2 regions of the Streptomyces sp. NPDC093510 genome follow, and region 1 is predicted to be linked to the other one. Evidence: riboswitches for the same ligand, from Rfam matches in the RefSeq annotation. Region 1 holds a riboswitch; the other holds the start of a gene.
The links. A riboswitch is a leader RNA that binds a small molecule or an ion and turns the genes downstream of it on or off. The one in region 1 is predicted to bind cobalamin.

Region 1 (7,652 bases):
CACCGTAGAAGAAGAGGCCCTCGATGCACGCCGCGAAGCAGATCAGGTTGAGCAGGAAACGGCGGCGGTCGGCCTGCGTCTCCAGCCGGTCCAGCTTCTCGACCGAGTCCATCCACTTGAAGCAGAACTGCGCCTTCTCACGGATGGAGGGGATCTCCTCGACCGCGTCGAACGCGGCCGCCCGGTCCTCGGGATCGGGCAGATAGGTGTCGAGCAGCGTCAGATAGAACTGGACGTGCACAGCCTCCTCGAAGAGCTGACGGCTCAGGTAGAGCCGCGCCTCGGGGGAGTTGATGTGCTTGTAGAGCGTCAGCACCAGGTTGTTGGAGACGATCGAGTCACCGGTCGCGAAGAACGCGACGAGGCGGCCGATCAGGTGCTGCTCCTCGGGCGTCATCTTCGCCAGGTCGGCGACGTCCGAGTGGAGGTCGACCTCCTCGACGGTCCACGTGTTCTTGATCGCGTCCCGGTAGCGCTCGTAGAAGTCCGGGTAGCGCATGGGGCGCAGGGTCAGCTCGAAGCCCGGGTCGAGGAGGTTCTTCTCGCTGTGGGTCGTGGAGCTCATTACTGGCAGGCCTCGCAGGACTCGGGGTTTTCCAGGGAGCAGGCGACGGCCTCGGGGTCGGTCACCTGCTGGGGGGCGGGGGCGGTGGCGGCGGCGTTCGAGCCGCCGGCCGCGCGGGCGATGCGGGTGGCGGGACGCGAGCGCAGGTAGTACGTGGTCTTCAGACCCCGCTGCCAGGCGTAGGCGTACATCGAGGAGAGCTTGCCGATGGTCGGCGTCTCCATGAAGAGGTTGAGCGACTGCGCCTGGTCCAGGAAGGGCGTGCGGGCGGCGGCCATGTCGATCAGGCCGCGCTGCGGGATCTCCCACGCGGTGCGGTACAGCGCGCGGATGTCCTCGGGAATCCAGTCGAAGCCCTGCACCGAGCCGCTGGCCTCGCGCAGCGCCTCACGGGTGTGCGCGTCCCACACGCCCAGCCGCTTGAGCTCCTCCACCAGGTAGGCGTTGACCTGGAGGAACTCGCCGGACAGCGTCTCGCGCTTGAACAGGTTGGAGACCTGCGGCTCGATGCACTCGTAGACACCGGCGATGGAGGCGATGGTCGCGGTCGGCGCGATGGCCAGCAGCAGCGAGTTGCGCATGCCGGTGGCGGCGATACGCTCCCGCAGCGCCGCCCAGCGCTCCGGCCAGGTCAGCTCGACACCGTAGTGGTCGGGGTGCAGGACGCCGCGCGCGGTGCGGGTCTTCTCCCAGGCCGGCAGCGGCCCGTTGCGCTCGGCGAGGTCGGCGGACGCCTCGTACGCGGCGAGCATGATCCGCTCGGAGAGGCGGGTCGACAGAGCGCGCGCCTCGGGGGAGTCGAAGGGCAGCTTCAGCTGGAAGAAGACGTCCTGCAGACCCATCGCGCCCAGGCCCACCGGACGCCACTTGGCGTTGGAGCGCCCGGCCTGCTCGGTCGGGTAGAAGTTGATGTCCACGACCCGGTCGAGGAAGGTGACGGCCGTGCGGACGGTCTCGTCCAGCCGCTCCCAGTCGATGTCACCGGCGGCCGTGTCCACGAACGCGCCGAGGTTCACCGAGCCGAGGTTGCAGACGGCCGTCTCCCCGTCGTCCGTCACCTCCAGGATCTCCGTGCACAGATTGGAGGAGTGCACCGTGTGACCGGGCTCCGCCGTCTGGTTGGCGGTGCGGTTGGCGGCGTCCTTGAAGGTCAGCCAGCCGTTGCCGGTCTGCGCCAGGGTGCGCATCATGCGGCCGTACAGGTCCCGGGCCGACATGGTCTTCTTCGCGAGCCCGGCGGCCTCCGCCTTCCGGTAGGCGGCGTCGAACTCCTCGCCCCACAGATCGACGAACTCCGGCACGTCCGAGGGCGAGAACAGCGACCACTCCTGGTCGGCGGCGACCCGGCGCATGAACTCGTCGGGAATCCAGTGCGCCAGGTTGAGGTTGTGCGTGCGGCGCTGGTCCTCACCCGTGTTGTCGCGCAGCTCCAGGAACTCCTCGATGTCGGAGTGCCAGGTCTCCAGGTAGACCGCGGCGGCACCCTTGCGGCGCCCGCCCTGGTTCACGGCGGCGACCGAGGCGTCCAGGGTCTTCAGGAACGGCACGATGCCGTTGGAGTGCCCGTTCGTCCCGCGGATCAGCGACCCCCTGGAGCGGATGCGGGAGTACGAGAGGCCGATGCCGCCCGCGTGCTTCGAGAGGCGCGCGACCTGGTGGTAGCGGTCGTAGATGGAGTCGAGCTCGTCCAGCGGGGAGTCGAGGAGGTAGCAGGACGACATCTGCGGGTGCCGGGTGCCGGAGTTGAAGAGCGTCGGCGAGGACGGCAGGTAGTCCAGGCGGCTCATCAGGCCGTACAGCGCGGCGACTTCGTCGACGGCTCGCACGCTCCCGTCCTCCGCGAGGCCGCTCGCGACGCGCAGCATGAAGTGCTGCGGGGTCTCGATGACCTGCCGGGTGATCGGGTGGCGCAGCAGATAGCGGCTGTGCAGCGTGCGCAGGCCGAAGTAGCCGAAGCGGAAGTCCGCGCCGTCCGCGAGCGCGGCCTCCACGAGCGCGTCGAGCCGCGCCGCGTGCTCGGTGGCGAAGGCCGCCGTGCGGTCGGCGATCAGACCCTCGCGGTGACCGACCGTGATCGACTCGGTGAAGGTGCGCACGCCCTGCGAGGCGGCCTCGGCGGCGATGGAGAGGCTCAGCAGCCGGGCGGCGAGCTTGGAGTACGCAGGGTCCTCGGAGATGAGCCCCGCGGCCGCCTCGGTCGCCAGCTCCCGCAGCTCCGACTCGTCGGCCCGTGCCGACCGGCCGCGCAACGCGGCGGCGGCGACCCGGCCGGGGTCGGCGTCGGGGAGGTCGGCGGTGAGGTCGGTCAGGGTGCGCAGCAGCACGGCCCCTGGTCCGTCGGTACCCACAGTGCTGTCGGTGGGCTGCGGTGACAGCGCTGACGCAGGTTCGGCAGGCGCGATGGTCACGTGGAGCTCTCCCTCGCTCGGCTCTGGGCCTCATGGAGGGGATGGCACACACGGGCGCACCCGGGCAGGGTGGCGTACCGCGTCCACCGGCCCATTCCACGAGGCCCGGACGGTCGGCACCCGGCCGGACGGCTCGGGTGCACTGTCGGCAGGTCTTCGGACTCCGCGTACGACAAATGCGCACACGTCTACCGTTGCGGGACAGTTCCGGACTTGCACCGGATTCCCCTGCGGCGACAGCGAGCATGAGCATACATCTTGTGCCGCGTTTCTGAAGCAGGCCCACATCTTGTGTCGGCTCGCGGGGGCGGGGCCTAGAGTGTCAACGCGTAGGTGCGCAGCGGGAGGTCGGGGAGGGGGCACCAGTCGCGCTCCGGCGTCCGTACGAAGCCGAGGCGTTCGTAGAGCCGGTGGGCGGTCCGCATCGAGGGCGAGGAGGACAGAACGAGCCGGTCACGGCCCGCGTCCCGGGACCGCTGGACGCACGCGCGCACCAGTATCTCGCCGACGCCCCGGCCGCGCGCCGCGTGCGCGACCGCCAGCATGCGGATCTCCGTCTCGCCGTCCCGCGCGATGTCCGCCATGGGCCCGCCGGCCGGTACGAAGGTCACGCCGCCGAGGAGCCCGTCGGCGGCGCCGCCGACGGGCTGGTCCGCCACCGCCACCAATATCTCGGCGTGCGCCGCGCGCCCCGCCACGTCCCGCAGTACGGGCAGATAGCGGTCCTCCGCCCCGTAGTCCAGATGTCCGTCGTCGAGATAGGCCTGCGCGGTGAGGTCGCCCAGTGCCGCGTACTCCTCGGGGTGTGCCCGCCTGATCGTGATGTCCATGCCGCGCAGTGTGCAACAGGGACACGACAAGGGGCCGCCGGTTTTTTCCGGCGGCCCGAGTCGTGTGCGCGGTGGTACGGGTCAGTGCCCCGCGCCCGCCGTCGCCTTGGGCAGTTCCTGTATGACGCCGGGGTCGCCCGCGTCCGCCGTGTAGTCCTCCGGCGACGTCTCGTCGATGCCCTCGGGGGCCTTCAGCGCCTTCAGGACGAAGGTGAGGACCACGGTCACGACCACGTTCAGGACGAACGCGGTGAGGCCGATGTAGCCGATCTCGCCGATGCCGGGGATCGTGTCGGAGGAGCCGCCGAAGTGCTTCTGCGTGGGCGAGGCGACGCCGTACGCGGCGAGCGTGCCGTAGACCATGCCGACCACCCAGCCCGCGAGCAGCGCCCAGCGGTGGAACCACCGGGTGAACAGGCCGCCGACCAGGGCGGGCATCGTCTGCAGGATCCAGATGCCGCCAAGGAGCTGGAAGTTGATCGCGACGGTCTTGTCCATGCCGAGGACGAAGACGAGGGCGCCCACCTTCACCATGAGCGAGACCAGCTTGGAGACCTTCGTCTCCTGCTCGGGCGTCGCGTCGGGCTTGAGGAAGTCCTTGTAGATGTTCCGGGTGAAGAGGTTCGCGGCCGCGATGGACATGATGGCGGCCGGGACGAGCGCGCCGATGCCGATCGCGGCGAAAGCGACGCCCGTGAACCAGTCGGGGAACATGTCCTCGAAGAGCTGCGGGATCGCCAGCTGGCCGTTGTCGACCTTGACCCCGGCCGCGATCGCCATGAAGCCGAGCAGCGCGAGCAGGCCCAGCATCAGGGAGTACAGGGGCAGGATCGTGGTGTTGCGGCGGATCACGTTGCGGCTCTTGGAGGAGAGCGTCGCCGTGATCGAGTGCGGGTACATGAAGAGCGCGAGGGCCGAGCCGAGCGCCAGCGTCGCGTACGTCCACTGGCCGGCCTCCGGCGGCGCGAGCGCGCCGCGCGGCTTGTCGGTCGCCGGGTTGGTCTGCGAGAACGCCTCGCCCGCCTTGGCGAAGATGTCGTCGAAGCCGCCGAGCTTGATCGGGATGTAGATGATCGCGACGATGATGACGAGGTAGATCAGGCCGTCCTTCACGAACGCGATCAGCGCGGGCGCCCGCAGCCCCGACGAGTACGTGTACGCGGCGAGCACCGCGAACGCGATCAGCAGCGGCAGGTCCTTGATGAACCAGTGGGTGTCGGGGCCGCCGCCGATCCCCATGACGTCCAGGACGGCCTGGATGCCGACCAGTTGGAGCGCGATGTAGGGCATCGTGGCGAGGATGCCGGTGACCGCGACGGCCAGCGAGAGGCCCTTGGACCCGAAGCGACCGCGCACGAAGTCGGAGGTGGTCACGTAGCCGTGCTTGTGCGAGACCGACCACAGGCGCGGCAGGAAGGTGAAGATCAGCGGATAGACGAGGATCGTGTACGGCACGGCGAAGAAGCCGGCCGCGCCCGCCGCGTAGATCGCCGCGGGGACGGCCACGAAGGTGTAAGCGGTGTAGAGGTCGCCGCCGAGCAGGAACCAGGTGACCCAGGTGCCGAACGAGCGGCCGCCGAGGCCCCATTCGTCCAGGCTCTGGTCGTTCTCGGCCTTGCGCCAGCGGGCCGCGAGGAAGCCCATGACCGTGACCGCGACGAAGAAGAAGATGAAGACCGCGAGGGCGACGCCGTTGACTCCGTCGTTCATGACCGCGCCCCTTCCTTGCGTGCGCGCTGGTCACGCTGCCACAGCTTGTACGCGATCATCGTGAGCACCGTGGAGATGAGCACCCACAGCATCTGGTACCAGTAGAAGAACGGGATGCCGATGAACGTCGGTTCGATCCTGGCGTAGGAGCTCACCCACAGCATCGCCACGAAGGGCGCGACAAGGCAGACGGCGATGACCACGCGGACCGGCGTGACGACCGGTCTGTTCACTTCAGGCGCATCTGGCATAGCGCGGCTCCGTTCCCTCACTCATCCCGTGCTTAACGTGCGGGAAATCTAAGCGAGAGTCTTGATCTATGGAACCCCTGTCCGGATAACGGACGAGTGACTATGCGGTCGATGTGCCTGCTCAGCAGCAGCGGAACCCCTGCCGGGGGTCCGACTCCTGCTGGTCTGTTCGCATACGCTCAAAAGTGCGGCGGCTGGGGACGGTTACGGTCGGATGGTCCCTTCGTAAATGAGCCACATAGCGGTCGTACGCCGACTCGTCCGTCAACTCCCGCGCGTACCAACGGATCCACCGCAGGCCCCGCAGCACCCACGTCACGTGGTGAGCTCCCGCTTCTCCTCGCGTTCCCGCTCCTCCTCGAGCTCCCGCTTCTCCTCCGCCGTCGGGAAGAGCCCGGCAGGCGCGGTCAGCTTCGACTCCACGTACGGCGCTTCGCTCAGCCGCGACGCGGCGGGACGGCGGACGTGCCTGACGCACACGCGTGCCGCGTCCAGGATGACGACGACGATGAGCAGCGCGAGCGCCGCCGAAAGCACGCCGTCCACGGTGGAGTTGGTGACGACGGTGTGCATGTCGTCCATCGTCTCGGCGGGCGGCAGGATCTTGCCCTCGTCGATGGCGTCCTGGTAGTTCGCGCGCTGCTGGAAGAAGCCGACGCGCGGGTCGCTGGAGAACACCTTCTGCCAGCTCGCGGTGAGCGTCACCGTCGCGTCCCAGGCGAGCGGAATCCCGGTGATCCAGGCCCACTTGAGGCGCCCGGACTTCACGAGCAGCGTGGTGCAGACGGCGAGGGCGACGGCCGCGAGGAGCTGATTGGCGATGCCGAAGATCGGGAAGAGCTGGTTGATCCCGCCGAGCGGCTCGTGCACGCCCACCCACAGGAAGTACCCCCACAGGCCGGTGACGAGCGCACTGGTGATGACAAGACCGGGCTTCCAACTCACCTTCCTGAACGGCTTGTAGACGTTCCCCAGCATGTCCTGAAGCATGAAGCGGCCCACGCGTGTGCCCGCGTCCAGCGCGGTCAGGATGAACAGCGCCTCGAACATGATCGCGAAGTGGTACCAGAAGGCCCGCATCGAGCCGCCGGTGACCTTCGAGAAGATCTCCGACACACCGACCGCGAGCGTGGGCGCGCCGCCGGTGCGGGAGAGCAGCGAGGACTCCTCGACGTTCTTCGCGGCCTGCGCCAGATCGGCCGGCGAGATGGAGTACCCGAAGCCCGCGACGGCCTTCGACGCCTCCTGCACGGTGTCGCCGACGACGCCCGCCGGCGCGTTCATCGCGAAGTACAGGCCCGGGTCGATGATCGAGGCCGCGACGAGCGCCATGACCGCGACGGACGACTCCATCAGCATGGAGCCGTAGCCGATCATGCGGACCTGCGTCTCCTTCTGGATCATCTTCGGCGTCGTGCCCGAGGAGATCAGCGCGTGGAAGCCGGACAGCGCTCCGCAGGCGATGGTGATGAAGACGAAGGGGAAGAGCGAGCCCGCGAAGACGGGGCCGTCGCCGCGCGAGGCGAAGTCGGTCACCGGGTCCATCTTCAGCGTGGGCAGGGTGACCACGACGCCCAGCGCGAGCAGGACGATGGTGCCGATCTTCATGAAGGTGGAGAGGTAGTCGCGCGGCGCCAGGAGCATCCACACCGGCAGGATCGAGGCGACGAACCCGTACGCCACCAGCCAGATGACCAGCGTCGAGGGCGCCAGCGTGAAGGTGTCCGCGAGGGACGACTCGGCGACCCAGCGGCCCGCGACGAGCGCGAGCAGCAGCAGCGCGATGCCGATCAGGGAGACCTCGCTGACCCGGCCGGGGCGCAGGACCCGCAGGTAGAAGCCCATCAGCAGGGCGATCGGGATGGTCATCGCGATGGAGAAGGTGCCC
Region 2 (7,652 bases), on a different contig from region 1:
CGCTTGACCTGCTCCCAGCCCTCGCGGGCCTTGTCCTCGTTCGTCAACTCGCCCTCGGCGGGGGCGCGCTGGATCCACGACCAGCCCTCGCCCATCTTGTGCCAGGCGACCGTGCCGCCCTCGCCGGAGGCGCCGAGGACCTTCAGCGCGTTCTCCTCGCCGACCTTCCACTTCGCCGACTTCACGAACTGGAACACCCCGATCGGCCACCCCTGGTTCCAGGCGCGCAGCGCCAGACCGAACGCGGCGGTCGACTTGCCCTTCCCGATGCCCGTGTGGACGAAGACCAGCGGACGGTTGCGGCGCTGGCGTGTCGTCAGCCCGTCGTCCGGTACGACACTCGGCTGTCCCTGCGGCATTAAGCGGCCCTCCTAGAAGGCGAGTTCATTCCCTGTACGTCCTTGACGAGGCCGGCGATCGAGTCGGCCCGCAGCTCGTCGAGGGTCACGGCCGTACCGCCGAGCTCGCCCGCCAACTGGCCCGCGAGACCGAGGCGTACGTAGCCCGACTCGCAGTCGACGACGACCGAGGCGACCCCGTCCGCCGCGAACAGCCGGGCCGCACGGCCCGCGCGGGCCACCGGCTCCACACCGCCCGTCGCCCGCCCGTCCGTCACCACGACCACCAGCGGCCGCCGCGCGGCGTCCCGCAGCCGCTCCACACGCAGCACGTCGTGCGCCTTCAGCAGGCCCTCGGCCAGCGGTGTGCGGCCGCCGGTCGGCAGCGATTCGAGGCGGGCCGCGGCGGCGTCCACCGACGAGGTCGGCGGCAGCGCCACCTCGGCGCCCTTGCCGCGGAACGTCACGAGCCCCACCTTGTCGCGCCGCTGATAGGCGTCCAGGAGGAGCGAGAGCACGGCACCCTTCACGGCACTCATGCGCTGCCGCGCCGCCATCGACCCGGACGCGTCCACGACGAACAGCACGAGGTTGCCCTCGCGCCCCTCGCGCGTCGCCTGCCGCAGGTCGTCACGGCGTACGACGAGACCGGCCCCCGAGCGCCCGCGCGCCTTCTGGTGCGGGGCGGCGGCCTGCACCGTCGCCGCCAGGTGCAGCTTGGTGAGGGCTCCGCGAGGGCGGCGCGAACCCGTCGTACGGCCGTGCTCGGTCCGCGCCCGCGAGCGCCGTCCGGCCGCGCCCTCGCCGATGCCGGGCACGCTCAGCATCTTCGTGCGGAACGGCTCGGCGGCGCGAACGGCCTGCTGCTCGCCGGAGGCCCCGCCCGGAGCAGGGGCGGGCTCCTGCGGGGCCGGGGCCTCCTCGGACTCCTCGGCCTCCGGGCCCTGGTTCTGGGAGGGCAGCTCGGGGGAGTCGGGGCCCTCTCCGGCCGGGGGCTGCCCGCCGCCTCCGCCGGGCCCGTCGGGGTCGGGGTCGTCGTCGCCGTCGGGGGAGCCGCTCTCAGGCGGCTCGGGCTCCTCGGAAGCCTCGTTCTCGCGCGCCTCCTCCAGCGTCTCGTCGAGCTTGTCCTCGTCGAGGCCCGGCGCGTCGAAGGGGTTGCGGCGCCTGCGGTGCGGCAGCGCGAGCAGCGCGGCCTGCCGCACGTCCTCGCTCTGCACGTCGGTACGGCCCTCCCACGCGGCCAGCGCCGTCGCCGTGCGCGCCATCACGATGTCCGCGCGCATCCCGTCGACCTCGAACGCCGCGCAGGTCGCCGCGATCTGCCGCAACGCCGCGTCGCCCAGGACGACTTGGGGGAGCAGTGCGCGGGCCGCCGCGACGCGGGCCCGCAGCGCGGACTCGTCCTCGGCGAAGCGCCCCGCGAAGCCCTCGGGATCGTCGTCGTACGCCAGCCGCCGCCGTACGACCTCGACGCGCTGGTCGGTCTCACGGGACGCGGCCACCTCGACGGTGAGACCGAACCGGTCGAGCAACTGCGGCCGCAGCTCGCCCTCTTCGGGGTTCATCGTGCCGACGAGCAGGAACCGCGCGGCATGCCGCACGGAGACGCCTTCGCGCTCCACGTACGAGGCGCCCATCGCGGCCGCGTCCAGGAGCAGGTCGACCAGGTGGTCGTGGAGCAGATTGACCTCGTCCACGTACAGGATGCCGCGGTGCGCGTCGGCGAGCAGGCCGGGCTCGAACGCCTTGACGCCCTCCGCGAGCGCACGCTCGATGTCCAGGGCGCCGACGAGCCGGTCCTCGGACGCGCCGACCGGCAGCTCCACCATCCGCGCGGGCCGCGCCGTGGCGCCGCCCGCCTCGTGCGGGCCGTCGGGGCAGTTCGGGTCGGCGGCCGCCGGATCGCACGAGAAGCGGCACCCGGCGACGACCGGGACCTCCGGGAGCAGCGCCGAGAGAGCGCGCACGGCGGTGGACTTGGCGGTGCCCTTCTCCCCCCGCACGAGCACGCCGCCGACAGCGGGCGATACGGCGTTCAGCAAGAGCGCGAGCCGCAGGTCGTCCTGCCCGACGAGGGCGGTGAACGGATACGGGGTGGTCACAGGGCCTCCTTGAAGCGGTGGTGCGTGGCGGCGCTCACGAGGGCGCTCCCGGCGCGATGAACGGCAGACCCTTCGGCGCGCCGTTCTCGATCAGGTCCAGGAGTCCGTCCGTGTCCGCGTGTTCTTCGATCAGGTCGCCGAGCAGGTCTAGCTGTTCCTCCCGCAGGGTGGCGAAGCTGGTGTCTGGGGCCGGCACGAAACGGCGTCCGGCCGCGCGGGCGACCTCGGCGAGGAACCGGCGCCGGAACGCGTCGCTCTCCAGCGACCCGTGCCAGTGCGTGCCCCACACCTCGCCGACCCGGCAGCCGTCCAGGAAGGTCTCCCCGCCCGCGACGTCGGCCACGCCGTGATGGATCTCGTACCCCTCGACGCGCTCCCCGAGGGCCTCGCCCACCGGCCGCGCGAGGGTCTTCTCGCGGGCGAACCGCACCCGCACGGGCAGCAGCCCGAGCCCGTCGACGGACCCGGCACGCGACTCGACCTCGTCCTCGATGTGCTCGCCGAGGACCTGGAAGCCGCCGCAGATGCCGAGCACGGGCCGCCCCTCGGCGGCGCGGCGCGCGAGGGCGTCCGCGAGGCCGCGCTCGCGCAGCCACTGAAGGGCGCGCACGGTCCCGCGCGTGCCCGGTACGACGACGAGGTCGGCGTCGACGAGCTCCTCCGCCCGGTCCACGAACCGCACGACGACGCCCGGCTCGGCGGCCAGCGCGTCGACGTCCGTGAAGTTGGACATCAGCGGCACGGCGCACACGGCGACCCGCAGCACGTCCTCGCCGACCGGCGGCGCCACCACGGACTCCCGCACCGCACCCCGCAGGGAGACCCGCAGGCCGTCCTCCTCGTCGATGCCGAGCCCGTGCTGGAACGGCAGCACGCCGTACGTACGCCGCCCGGTGAGCCCGAGCAGCATGTCGAGACCGGGCTCGAGGAGGGAGACGTCCCCACGGAACTTGTTCACCAGGTAGCCGGCGACGAGCTCCTGGTCGGCCGCGCTCAGCAGCGCCGTCGTCCCGAAGAACGACGCGAAGACCCCGCCCCGGTCGATGTCCCCGACGACGAGCACGGGGAAGCGGGCGGCGCGCGCGATGCCCATGTTCACGATGTCGGTGCGCCGCAGGTTGATCTCGGCGGGACTGCCCGCGCCCTCACAGATCACGGCGTCATAGCTGCCCCGCAGCTCCTCCAGACACCCCACGACGGTGTCGAGCAGCGCCGCCTGCCGCCCTCCGTGGTAGCCGCGGGCGCTCATCTCGCCCACCGGCTTGCCCATCAGCACGACCTGGCTGGAGCGGTCGCCGCCGGGCTTGAGCAGCACGGGATTCATCAGCGCGCTCGGCTCGACGCGGGCGGCCTGCGCCTGCATGGCCTGCGCCCGCCCGATCTCGGCGCCCTCGCGGGTGACGAAGGAGTTGAGGGACATGTTCTGCGCCTTGAACGGCGCGACGGACACACCCTTGCGGGTCAGCCACCGGCAGATGCCCGCGGTGACGACGCTCTTCCCGGCGTCCGAGGTGGTCCCTGCGACGAGCAGCCCACCACTCATACGTTTCTCCCTGACTTTGCCGACCGCAGCGCCAGGCGGGCGGTCACCGAGGCGCCTAGAGCCAGCCAGCTCACGCACCGGGAAAGCTTCACTGCCCGCTCGATGTCGGCCACGCCCACGTCACGCCCGTCCGTGTTCAGCACGGGCCGGTGCTCGACCCGTCCCGCGTACGACAGGGTCCCGCCGAGCCGGACGCCCAGCGCCCCGGCGAAGGCGGCCTCGACGGGTCCGGCGTTGGGGCTCGGATGCTTCGCGGCGTCCGCGCGCCACGCCCGCACCGCCCCCGAGGGTGACTCCCCGGCCAGCGCGGCCAGCACGGCGGTGAGCCGCGCCCCCGGCCAGCCGAAGACGTCGTCGAGCCGCGCGGAGGCCCAGCCGTAGCGCCGGTACCGCGACGACTTGTGCCCGACCATCGCGTCGAGCGTGTTCACGGCACGGAAGGCGACGAGCCCCGGCACCCCGCCGAAGGCGCCCCACACGAGCGCCCCCACCACCGCGTCGGACGTGTTCTCGGCGACGGACTCCACGACGGCCCGCGCGATGCCGTCGGCGTCCAGCGCCTGCGGGTCCCGCCCGCACAGATGCGGCAGCCGCTCCCGCGCGACCTCGACGTCGCCGGCCTCCAGCGCCCCGCCGATCGCCCGCGCCTCACGGCCGAGCGAGGTCCCGCCGACCACGGCCCAGGTCGCGGCGGCGGTCAGCGCCACGGACCCGGCACGTGACCGGCGTACGAGAGAAGAGGCGAGGACGGCGGCGCCCGCCGCACCCCCGGCGCACACCACGGCGTGCAGCGCGCCCCACCCGCGGTGGTCGCGCCACAGCACCCGTTCGACGGCACCCGCCGCCCGTCCGAACGCGGCGACAGGATGGCCACGGCGGGGATCGCCGAGCAGCAGGTCACCGAGGAGTCCGGCGGCGGCGCCGTACGCGAAGTCGCGATCGGCACTCATGGGCTCAGCCCGCCGCTGCGCTGAGGAGGGAACTCGTACTCAGAGAAGGAACCGGCAACGGGCGGCCGAGCATGGCGATATGTCCTCACTCAGGGTGTCCGCGCCCTGGTTCGACGTGATCGGCGGCGAGAGTTCCTGGCTCGCGGGGAGGTCTCTCCCCGGTGACAGTGGCGGGACCGCGCCGGATTCGCACCGGCTTCCTCTTCTGCCGCCGTAGTTGGCCCCGGCAGTCCACCACGCCCCGCGAATGCCCGTCAACTCGCCGTTGACCTGCGGTGGGAGAGTGTGTTGGGGCCCACATACAAGAGTGGGGCGCGGAGCGTTTTCGCACGCTCCGCGCCCCACCCGGGAACGCTGCTGTGTCAGGCGACGATCAGATAGATCCCGTACGCCACGGCCGCCGCGCACAGGGCGAAGCAGGCGTACGCGCCGGTGCGGGCCATGGCCGCGGAGCCGCCGGTGGAGGAGGCCGCCCGCTCCTGCTGGGAGAGGCCGACGATCCCGAGGGTGAACAGGCCCACCAGGGCCACGGTCACCACGAGGCTGACTCCGAAGACGGAGCCGAGAGCTGCCCAGTCGATGCTCATGGTCGTCTGTCCTTACACCGTCGCCGGCCTGGCGGGGTCCGCCATGGCGCCGGTCGTGGTCGTGGTCGGGGCCGAGAGGGTGGCCTTGACGGCCTCGTCCGGGCCGGTCATGGCGGCCGTCGTGCCCACCGGGGGCGGGCTGACGGCGGCGATCGCGGTGGTGACGACGCCCGCGGGCTCGGCGGCCGTGGTGCCGTCGTGGCGGATCTCGTCGTCGGTGACGTTGGTGTGGGTGACGGCGTTGCGCCGCGAGAGCGCCCAGATGACGGCGGAGCCCGCGACCAGGAGCGCGGCGGTGACCGCGACGCCCCAGGGGCCCTGCTGGGTGAGGAACTCGGCGCCCGCGCCGACCAGACCGGCGGCCGGCAGGGTCAGACCCCAGGCGATGAACATCCGGGTCGCGGTCGACCAGCGGACCACGCCGCCCTTGCGGCCGAGGCCCGCGCCCATCACGGCGCCGGAGCAGGACTGGGTGGTGGAGAGCGAGAAGCCCAGGTGCGAGGAGGCCAGGATGACCGTCGCGGCGCTGGTCTGGGCGGCGAAGCCCTGCTGCGGCTGGAGGTCGGTGAGGCCCTTGCCCATGGTGCGGATGATGCGCCAGCCGCCGAGGTACGTGCCGAGGGCGATGGCCACACCGGCCGAGACGATGACCCACATCGGGGGGTTCGCGCCGGGGTTCAGGACGCCGCCGGTGACCAGGGCGAGCGTGATGATGCCCATGGTCTTCTGCGCGTCGTTGGTGCCGTGGGCCAGCGAGACGAGGCCCGCGGAGGCGATCTGGCCCGCGCGGTAGCCCTTGGCGGTGGCCTTGGTGTCGGTGTTGCGGCCGATCCGGTACGTCAGGCGTGTGGCCAGCGCAGCGGCGAGACCCGCCACGAGCGGCGCGGCGAGGGCCGGGATCAGGATCTTGGTGACGACGGTGCCGCCGTTGATCGACGACCAGCCCATCGACATGACCGCGGCACCGATGAGGCCGCCGAAGAGCGCGTGGGAGGAGCTGGAGGGCAGGCCGACCAGCCAGGTCAGGAGGTTCCAGAGAATCGCGCCGACGAGCGCGGCGAAGATCACCTCGGTTTTGAGGCCGTCCTCGTTGACGATGCCGCCTGAGATCGTCTTGGCGACTTCGACGGAGAGGAAGGCTCCGACGAGGTTGAGCACGGCGGACATGGCCACCGCCGTCTTGGGCTTGAGAGCGCCGGTCGAGATGGTCGTCGCCATCGCGTTGGCAGTGTCGTGGAAACCGTTCGTGAAATCGAACACGAGAGCGGTGACGATCACGATCCCGAGGAGAAGCGTGATGTGTTCCATTTACCCAGGCTTCTGTTGGACGTCAGTGGCATGTGGAACGTAGGCAACCCGGGTGAACGGAAAGTGAACTGGGTCGGGCGGTGCGGTGACCCGAAGCGGAGTGCCCTCGCTCCGTATGGACCAGGTGTCCGACGACGATCGTACGGAGGCCCCCCGGGAGGCCCGCAAACTGGGCGGAGTGTCGGGTTCCGCCATCCGATGACGGGTCCTCGCACGACCGGCTCCGAGCAGCCCGCGGAACGGGTCGGGCCCGTCGAAAGAGATCCTGATCACGCGGGTACGGCTCCCGGCGTCCGGCTGGCAGGATCACCGCATGACTGAGCAGCGGGACGAGGAGCGGGAAGCGGCGCGCGACGCCATCCGGAACGCCTGGGCCGAGCTGGTCGGGACCGCTCGCAGGACGGTGCGGGACGGCCTGGTCGTCGGCACCTCGGGCAACGTCTCCGTACGCGTCGGCGGCACGGTCCTCGTCACCCCGAGCGGAGTCCCCTACGACCGGCTGCGGCCCGAGGACGCCGTCGGCGTCGACCTCGAAGGACGACAGCTCTTCGGCGACCTCCCGCCGACCAGCGAACTCCCCATGCACCTCGCGATCTATCGCAACACATACGCGGGCGCCGTCGTCCACACCCACGCCGTGCACGCCACGGCCGTCTCGATGCTGGTCCCCGAGCTCCCGGCGGTCCACTACATGACCGGCATCCTCGGCGGCCCGGTCCGCGTCGCGCCCTACGCGCTCTACGGCACCGAAGAGTTGGCCGAGCACATGCTCAGGGCCCTGCGCGACCGCACGGGATGCCTCCTCCAGAACCACGGAACGGTCA

Region 2: another riboswitch for cobalamin. It lies ahead of AB0N81_RS08850 (cobalamin biosynthesis protein); the one in region 1 lies ahead of AB0N81_RS16650 (ribonucleoside-diphosphate reductase subunit alpha).

What each region holds. Positions count from the first base shown of each region.
Region 1 covers NZ_JBFBEE010000009.1:188,163-195,814, reverse strand. Annotated here, with positions in the region: gene AB0N81_RS16655 (ribonucleotide-diphosphate reductase subunit beta) at 1-565, opposite strand, end outside; gene AB0N81_RS16650 (ribonucleoside-diphosphate reductase subunit alpha) at 565-2,973, opposite strand; cobalamin riboswitch at 3,103-3,233, opposite strand; gene AB0N81_RS16645 (GNAT family N-acetyltransferase) at 3,288-3,803, opposite strand; gene mctP (monocarboxylate uptake permease MctP) at 3,885-5,513, opposite strand; gene AB0N81_RS16635 (DUF3311 domain-containing protein) at 5,510-5,764, opposite strand; gene AB0N81_RS16630 (YbdD/YjiX family protein) at 5,886-6,083, opposite strand; gene AB0N81_RS16625 (carbon starvation CstA family protein) at 6,080-7,652, opposite strand, start outside.
Region 2 covers NZ_JBFBEE010000004.1:385,307-392,958, forward strand. Annotated here, with positions in the region: gene cobO (cob(I)yrinic acid a,c-diamide adenosyltransferase) at 1-359, opposite strand, end outside; gene AB0N81_RS08840 (putative cobaltochelatase) at 359-2,440, opposite strand; gene AB0N81_RS08845 (cobyric acid synthase) at 2,475-3,983, opposite strand; gene AB0N81_RS08850 (cobalamin biosynthesis protein) at 3,980-4,933, opposite strand; cobalamin riboswitch at 5,043-5,176, opposite strand; gene AB0N81_RS08855 (hypothetical protein) at 5,296-5,520, opposite strand; gene AB0N81_RS08860 (inorganic phosphate transporter) at 5,533-6,828, opposite strand; gene AB0N81_RS08865 (class II aldolase/adducin family protein) at 7,142-7,652, shown strand, end outside.